Streptacidiphilus rugosus AM-16: one gene and its partner. The protein of the gene in region 2 interacts with the protein of the main gene of each other region in a pairwise test. Links are inferred from orthologs where the notes say so. Each region holds a gene or a part of one and is shown on either strand. Other genes may lie near its edges.

Region 1 (3,054 bases), 380 kb from region 2 along the record:
CCTTCACGGCCAACGGCAAGGCGCACGGCATCGGCGAGCCCGGCGGCTTCGTCAAGATCATCGCTGACGCGAAGTACGGCGAACTGCTCGGCGCCCACCTGATCGGCCCGGACGTCACCGAGCTGCTGCCGGAGCTGACCCTGGCTCAGCAGTGGGACCTGACGGTCACCGAGGTCGCCCGCAACGTGCACGCGCACCCGACGCTGGGCGAGGCGGTCAAGGAGGCCATCCACGGCCTGGCCGGGCACATGATCAACTTCTGAGCCGCGGTTCGGCGAGCGAGGGACCGGCGGGACAGAAGGCGGCGGGGCCCGGGGCAGCAGCCCCGGGCCCCGCCGCCTTCTGTCACTGCGGAAGCGTCACCGGTGGGGTGATCTGACGCGTCGGCGTCGGCCTGGTGGGCGTCGTCTGCGTCGGCGTCGGGTTGGTGGTGGTCTGCGTCGGCGTGGGCGTCGGCACCACCGGCGGGGTGTACGTCGGGGTCGGCTGCGTCTGCGTCGACGGGGTCGGGACCGGGGCCGTCGGGGTGGTGGTCGGCGAGTTCGAGGTGCTCGGCGTGGGGGTGGGGGTCGCCGGCGCGGCGGTGGTCCAGTCGCCCGTCTGCAGGTCGAAGCTCGCGTCCGGCTGGTTCGCGAGCGCCTGCGTCATGTAGTCGGTCCAGATCTGCGTCGGGAACGCGCCGCCGTTGATGCGGGTGAGCCCGGCGGCCGTGCCCAGGCTGACCCGGTTGTTCTTGGCGTCCTGGGCGAAGAGGCCGACCGCCGTGGACAGCTGCGGCGTGTAGCCGGCGAACCAGGCGGACTTGTTGCTGTCCGTGGTACCGGTCTTGCCCGCCGCGTCGCGGCCGAGGGCCTGGGCGTTGTAGCCGGTGCCGTTCTGGATGACGCCCTGCAGCACCTCGGTCACGGTGTCCGCGACGGCCCGGTCGAAGGCCTTGACCGCGTCGTGCTTCGGCAGTGTGCGGCTCTCGCCGTCGTGGGTGACCGACTGCACCGACCACGGGGTGATCTGCATGCCGTGGTTGGCGAAGGTCGCGTACGCACCCGCCAGCTGGATCGCGTTGGGCGTGGCGATGCCGAGCGCGAGGGCCGGGTTGCTCGCGCTCAGGTCCGGGGTGTCCGCGGGCAGCCCGGCCGCGAGCGCCGCCTGCCGCACCTTGTCCAGCCCGACGTCGGCGGCCATCTGCGCGAAGACGGAGTTGACCGACTTGGCCATGGCCCGGGTGACGCTGATCGACCCGTAGTTCATGTCGTCCTCGTTGGGAGGGTTGTACGAGGACACGTTGGAGGGCAGGCCGACGACCTGACGGCGGCTGGTGCCGTCGTAGAGCGTGTTCGGGGTGATCGGCGTGCCGTCCTGGGTCGTGGAGCCGTTCTGCAGCGCCGCCGCCAGGTCGATCGCCTTGAAGGTCGAGCCGATCTGGATGTCCCTGCGCAGCGCGTCGTTGTACTCCTGGGTGGCGTAGTCGGGACCGCCGTACGCGGCCACGACCTTGCCCGTCTTCGGGTCGACCGACGCCGCGGCGGCGCGGATCTGCTTGGCCGCCGCGGTGTTCGGCAGCTGGTCGTGCAGCTGGGTCTTCACCGAGTCGGCCAGCGCGTTCTGGTCGGTCCTGGAGAAGGTGGTGACGATCTTCCAGCCGCCCTGGGCCAGCTCGTCCCTGGTTACCACGTGATTGCTGACCAGGTAGTTCACCGCGATGTCGATCATGTAGCCGGCCTGCCCGTCCAGGCCCTTGACGTGCGCCTTCGGCTTCACCGTCGGGAACTTGGCCGCGGCCCGCTGCTCGGGGGTCAGGTAGCCGAGCTTGGCCATGCCGTCCAGCACGTAGTTCCAGCGGTCGGTCGCGGCCTGCTTGCCGGCGGCGGTCGCGGTGGCGACGTCGTAGGCGCTCGGGGCCTGCAGCAGCGCCGCCAGGTAGGCGCTCTGCTCGGCGTTGAGCTGCGCGGCGTTGATGCCGAAGTAGGCCTGTGCGGCCGCCTGGACGCCGTAGGCGTTGCGGCCGAAGTAGGAGGTGTTCAGGTAGCCGGCCAGGATGTCCGGCTTGCTCTCGGTCCGGTCCACCTTCAGCGCGATGAAGAACTCCTTGGCCTTACGCGTCACCGTCTGGTTCTGGTTCAGGTAGTAGTTCTTCACGTACTGCTGGGTGATCGTCGAGCCGCCCTGGACGCCGTTCCCGTTCAGGGTGTCCCAGCCGGCGCGGACCATGCCGGTGAGGCTGATCCCCTGGTTGGAGTAGAAGGTGCGGTCCTCGGCGGAGACCGCCGCGTGCTGCATGTCCAGGGAGATCTGGCTGATCGGGACGATGGTCCGGTTCATCGTGCCGGTCTGGCCGATCACCGTCTTGCCGTCGTCGTAGTAGTAGATGTTCGCCTGGGCGATCGCGGCGGCGTTGGCGTTCGGCGGCTCGACGTTCAGGTAGATGCCGACGAAGGCGGTCATGCCCAGCGCGACGACGGTGAGCAGCGTGCCGACGGTCATCCGCCAGGTCGGGATGATCCGGCGGTACCACGGCAGCGCCGCACGCCTCGCCGTGCGTGCCGCCTTCTTGGCCTGACGCCGATCGCGCCCGCTGGCGCCCATTCCGCCTCCTTCGGCCCGGTCCTCCGCCTCCAGCGTGGCGCGGTCCATGGGGTTGGCGAGGCTGTCGGGATCGTCCATGCCGCGCCCGCTGCTGCTCTTGCCCATGCCGGTGGTGCTCCGCCTTCTGTACCGCTGAACTGCTGGACCGAGGTCGTGTCCCGCCTCGTCTGCATGATCGTTAAACGCCCCAAACGGGGCATTCCCGTCTACTTTGCCGGAACGATAAGGCGCGGGCGAACAGACTGGGGGTCACGTCGCTCTTTTGTGGCGGGGCTGTGACACTGCAAGGAGCCGTTCGGCTACCCTGTGAGAGCAGTTCCACAGCTGGACCACAATCGAAGAGCGATGGCGAGAGCCCCTTCGCGACACCCCCCGGGTGTCGGCGGACGGGGCCTTTTCGGCGTTCCCGCACGGCGGTGGGCGCCCGTCGTCATGGCTGTCGACATGTCGACATTTGACGCCTTCGTGAGG
Region 2 (3,052 bases):
ACGCCGAGGATCGACAGGCCGTAGATGAACGGCACGGCCGTGCGCAGCCGGTGGTGGCCGAGCAGCACCACGCCGGTGCACAGGCCGATGCCGATGGCGAGGTTGACCAGGTGGCGGACCAGGAAGTACTGCGGGTCGCCGTGGTTGATCTCGACGCGGGAGCGGGTCGCGGACCAGACCAGCAGCGAGCCGATCCCGGAGAGCGCGAGGGCGGCCAGCACCAGCGGCCAGTCCATCCGCCGCAGCGGCGAGTCCCGCTCCAGCAGCCGCCCCATCCCGCCCTTGCGCGGGGTGTACCGAGGCGTCGAATAGCTCGTGCTCAGGCCGCTCATGCGCCCACCTCGCTTCGCTCGGCAGCCGCTTCGCGGAACGCGCACCTCTTCATGGCGACCTCGCTTCGCCCGCTCACGCGTCACCCCTCCGCTCCGGCGCCAGCGCCGCGATGTCGAGGGCGGCGAGCAACGGGGTGCCCGAGTCGGCGGGGTACGTCTGCGGGGCGGTCCAGGAGACCGGCTGGGTCACCGTGCCGTCCGGGTGGAAGCTGGGCAGCGAGGTCTGGGCCGCCGGGCGGATCGCCTTGCTCGGGTCGATCTTGCCGTCGGCCTGGATGCCGTAGAGCGCGTTGTAGATGTTGCGGACGGCCGGGCCGGAACCGCCGGAGCCGGTGCCACCCTGGGAGATCGTCATGACGATCGCGTAGTCCTTGGTGTACGTGTCGAACCAGGAGGTCGTCTGCTTGCCGACGACCTCGGCCGTACCGGTCTTGGCGTGCAGCTGCACCTTGTCCTGGGGCCAGCCCTGGAACTTCCAGGCGGCGGTACCGCTGGTGATGACGTTCGCGGTGGCCTGGTCGATGTAGTTGATCATGTGCGGCGTCGTGGGCAGGTGGCCCTGGACGACCGGCTTGATCTGCTGCACGGTCCGGCCGCCGGGGCTGACCACGGCCTTGGCGAGCTGCGGCTGGTAGAGCGTGCCGCCGTTGGCCAGCGCCGAGTAGATGCGGGCCATCTGGATCGGGGTCACCAGGGTGTCACCCTGGCCGATCGCGTAGTTGACCTCGTCACCGGCGCGCAGCGTCGCGAAGTCGACGCAGTCCTCGCTGGCGATGGCGCGCAGGTACGGGTCGGTCTCCGTCTTGGCCTGCCGGCACCAGGTGTCCTTCATCTCGTTGTAGTAGTCCTGGTGCCACTGGCGGTCGGGGACCCGGCCCTTGACCTCTCCGGGCAGGTCGATACCGGTGTCGGCGCCGAGGCCGAACTGGTGCGCGGTCTTGTACAGCCAGTCCTGCGGGTGCTTCGGCTTGGTGCCGCCGTCGCTGAGCCACTGCTGGTAGGCGATGTTGTAGAAGACCGTGTCGCAGGAGACCTCCAGCGCCTTGGAGAGGTTGATCGCGCCGAAGTTCTCGCCCTCGAAGTTCTTGAAGACCCGGCCGCCGATGGTCATCGACGAGGTGCAGGGGAAGGTCGAGTCGTAGGTGTAGCCGGCGTTGAGCGCGGCCGTCGTGCTGACGACCTTGAAGGTCGAACCCGGCGCGCTCTGTCCCTGGATCGCCCGGTTCAGCATCGGGTAGTCGGAGTTCTGGCTGTTCAGCGCCGCGTAGTCCTTGGCGGAGATGCCGCCGCTCCAGATGTTCGGGTTGTACGTCGGCGCGCTGGCCATCGCGATGATCCGGCCGGTGTGCACGTCCATGACCACGACCGCGCCGGAGTCGGCCTTGAAGTTCTCGTGGGTGACCGTGTCGTAGGTCTTCCGCAGGGTCACCATGGCGTCGTTGAGCTGCTGCTCGGCCAGGGCCTGGATCCGCGCGTCGATGCTGGTGACCACGTCCGAGCCGGGCACCGAGGCGTTGCCGCCCGCGGTGCCGATGACCCGGCCGAGGTTGTCGACCTCCAGGTTGGTGGTGCCGTTGACGCCGCGCAGCGCCTTGTCGTACTGGTACTCCAGGCCCGCCCGGCCGACCTGGTCGGAGGGGGCCAGCGAGGACTTGCCGTTGGCGTCGGTCGCCGCGGTGATCTCGTCCTGGGTGACCGGGGAGAGATAACCCAGTATCTGCGCCGCGTTGGCTCCCGACGGCGCCGGGTAGAGCCGGACCGCGCTGGGGCTGGCGGTGACGCCGGGGAAGTCCTCCTGGCGCTCCATGATCTGCATGGCCTGCTGGGTGTTGGCCGTCTGGGTGACCGGGATCGGCTGGTAGGGCGAGCCGTTCCAGCAGGGGCGCGGGGTCTTCGCGTCGCAGAGCCTGACCTTGTCGTGCATGTCCTCGTAGGTCATGCCGAGGACCTGGCCGAGCCTGGTCAGCACCGCCTTGCCGCCGTCCTTCTGCTGCAGCAGAGCGGTGCGCGAGACCGAGACGACGAGCTTGGTGGTGTTGTCGGCCAGCGGCACGCCGTTGGAGTCGAGGATCTCGCCGCGCACGGCCGGCACCACGACGGTGCGGATGTGGTTCGACGAGGCCTGCTGCGCGTAGGACGCGCCCGAGCGGATCTGCAGGTACCAGAGTCTGCCGCCCAGCGTGCCGAGCAGTGAGAGCACCAGCACCTGGAGGACCAGCAGCCGACCGGTGATCCGCCGGGTCCGGCCCGTCTCCGGGATGTTGCCCACGGGGTGCCCCTCCTCGTGCTCTCGCTTCGCTACTGCGTCAGTGCTGTGGTGTCCGCGTTCCGCGCGTCAGCGCTTGGCGGCCTTGCTGAGCCTGGCCGTCATGCCCAGCCTGCTTCCGGTCTTGCCGCCGCTCTTGCCCGCGGCGCTCCCGCCGAAGCCGGGGACGGTGCCGAGACCGGCCGCGCCGCCGGTGCGGGTGCCGCGGTCGCCGAAGAAGGCGCCGCGACGGTTGAGACCGGTGCGGCGCGGCTTGCTCGGCGTGCTGCCCTGTCCGGCGCCGCCCGCGGGGTCGGTGACGGTACGTCTGGCCAGGGCCATCACCACCGGGACCACGAAGGGCGCGAGCAGCACGTCGTAGACGACGGAGGAGATGAGCAGCCCGGTCAGGCCGACGTGCCGGGCGGCGGTGTCGCCGACCAGGGCGCCGACGCCCGCGTAGAGCGTCGTCGCG

Evidence for each region.
Region 1: the proteins of mrdA (region 2) and BS83_RS22420 interact in binary tests that used the Escherichia coli proteins (3 or more experiments, as listed by UniProt). The link is inferred for Streptacidiphilus rugosus AM-16 from one-to-one orthologs.

The regions. Positions count from the first base shown.
Region 1 is NZ_JQMJ01000004.1:2,979,077-2,982,130, reverse strand. The notes cover bases 18-3,000. They hold BS83_RS22420 (transglycosylase domain-containing protein), read right to left. Parts: upstream 2,689-3,000; coding sequence 346-2,688; downstream 18-345. Other genes in these bases: lpdA (dihydrolipoyl dehydrogenase), read left to right, coding at 18-263. In the rest of the region: more of lpdA, read left to right, coding at 1-17. UniProt on the Escherichia coli protein: Cell wall formation. Synthesis of cross-linked peptidoglycan from the lipid intermediates.
Region 2 is NZ_JQMJ01000004.1:2,602,464-2,605,515, forward strand. The notes cover bases 4-2,984. They hold mrdA (penicillin-binding protein 2), read right to left. Parts: upstream 2,602-2,984; coding sequence 406-2,601; downstream 4-405. Other genes in these bases: rodA (rod shape-determining protein RodA), read right to left, coding at 4-332; mreD (rod shape-determining protein MreD), read right to left, coding at 2,668-2,984. In the rest of the region: more of rodA, read right to left, coding at 1-3; more of mreD, read right to left, coding at 2,985-3,052. UniProt on the Escherichia coli protein: Catalyzes cross-linking of the peptidoglycan cell wall. Responsible for the determination of the rod shape of the cell. Is probably required for lateral peptidoglycan synthesis and maintenance of the correct diameter during lateral and centripetal growth.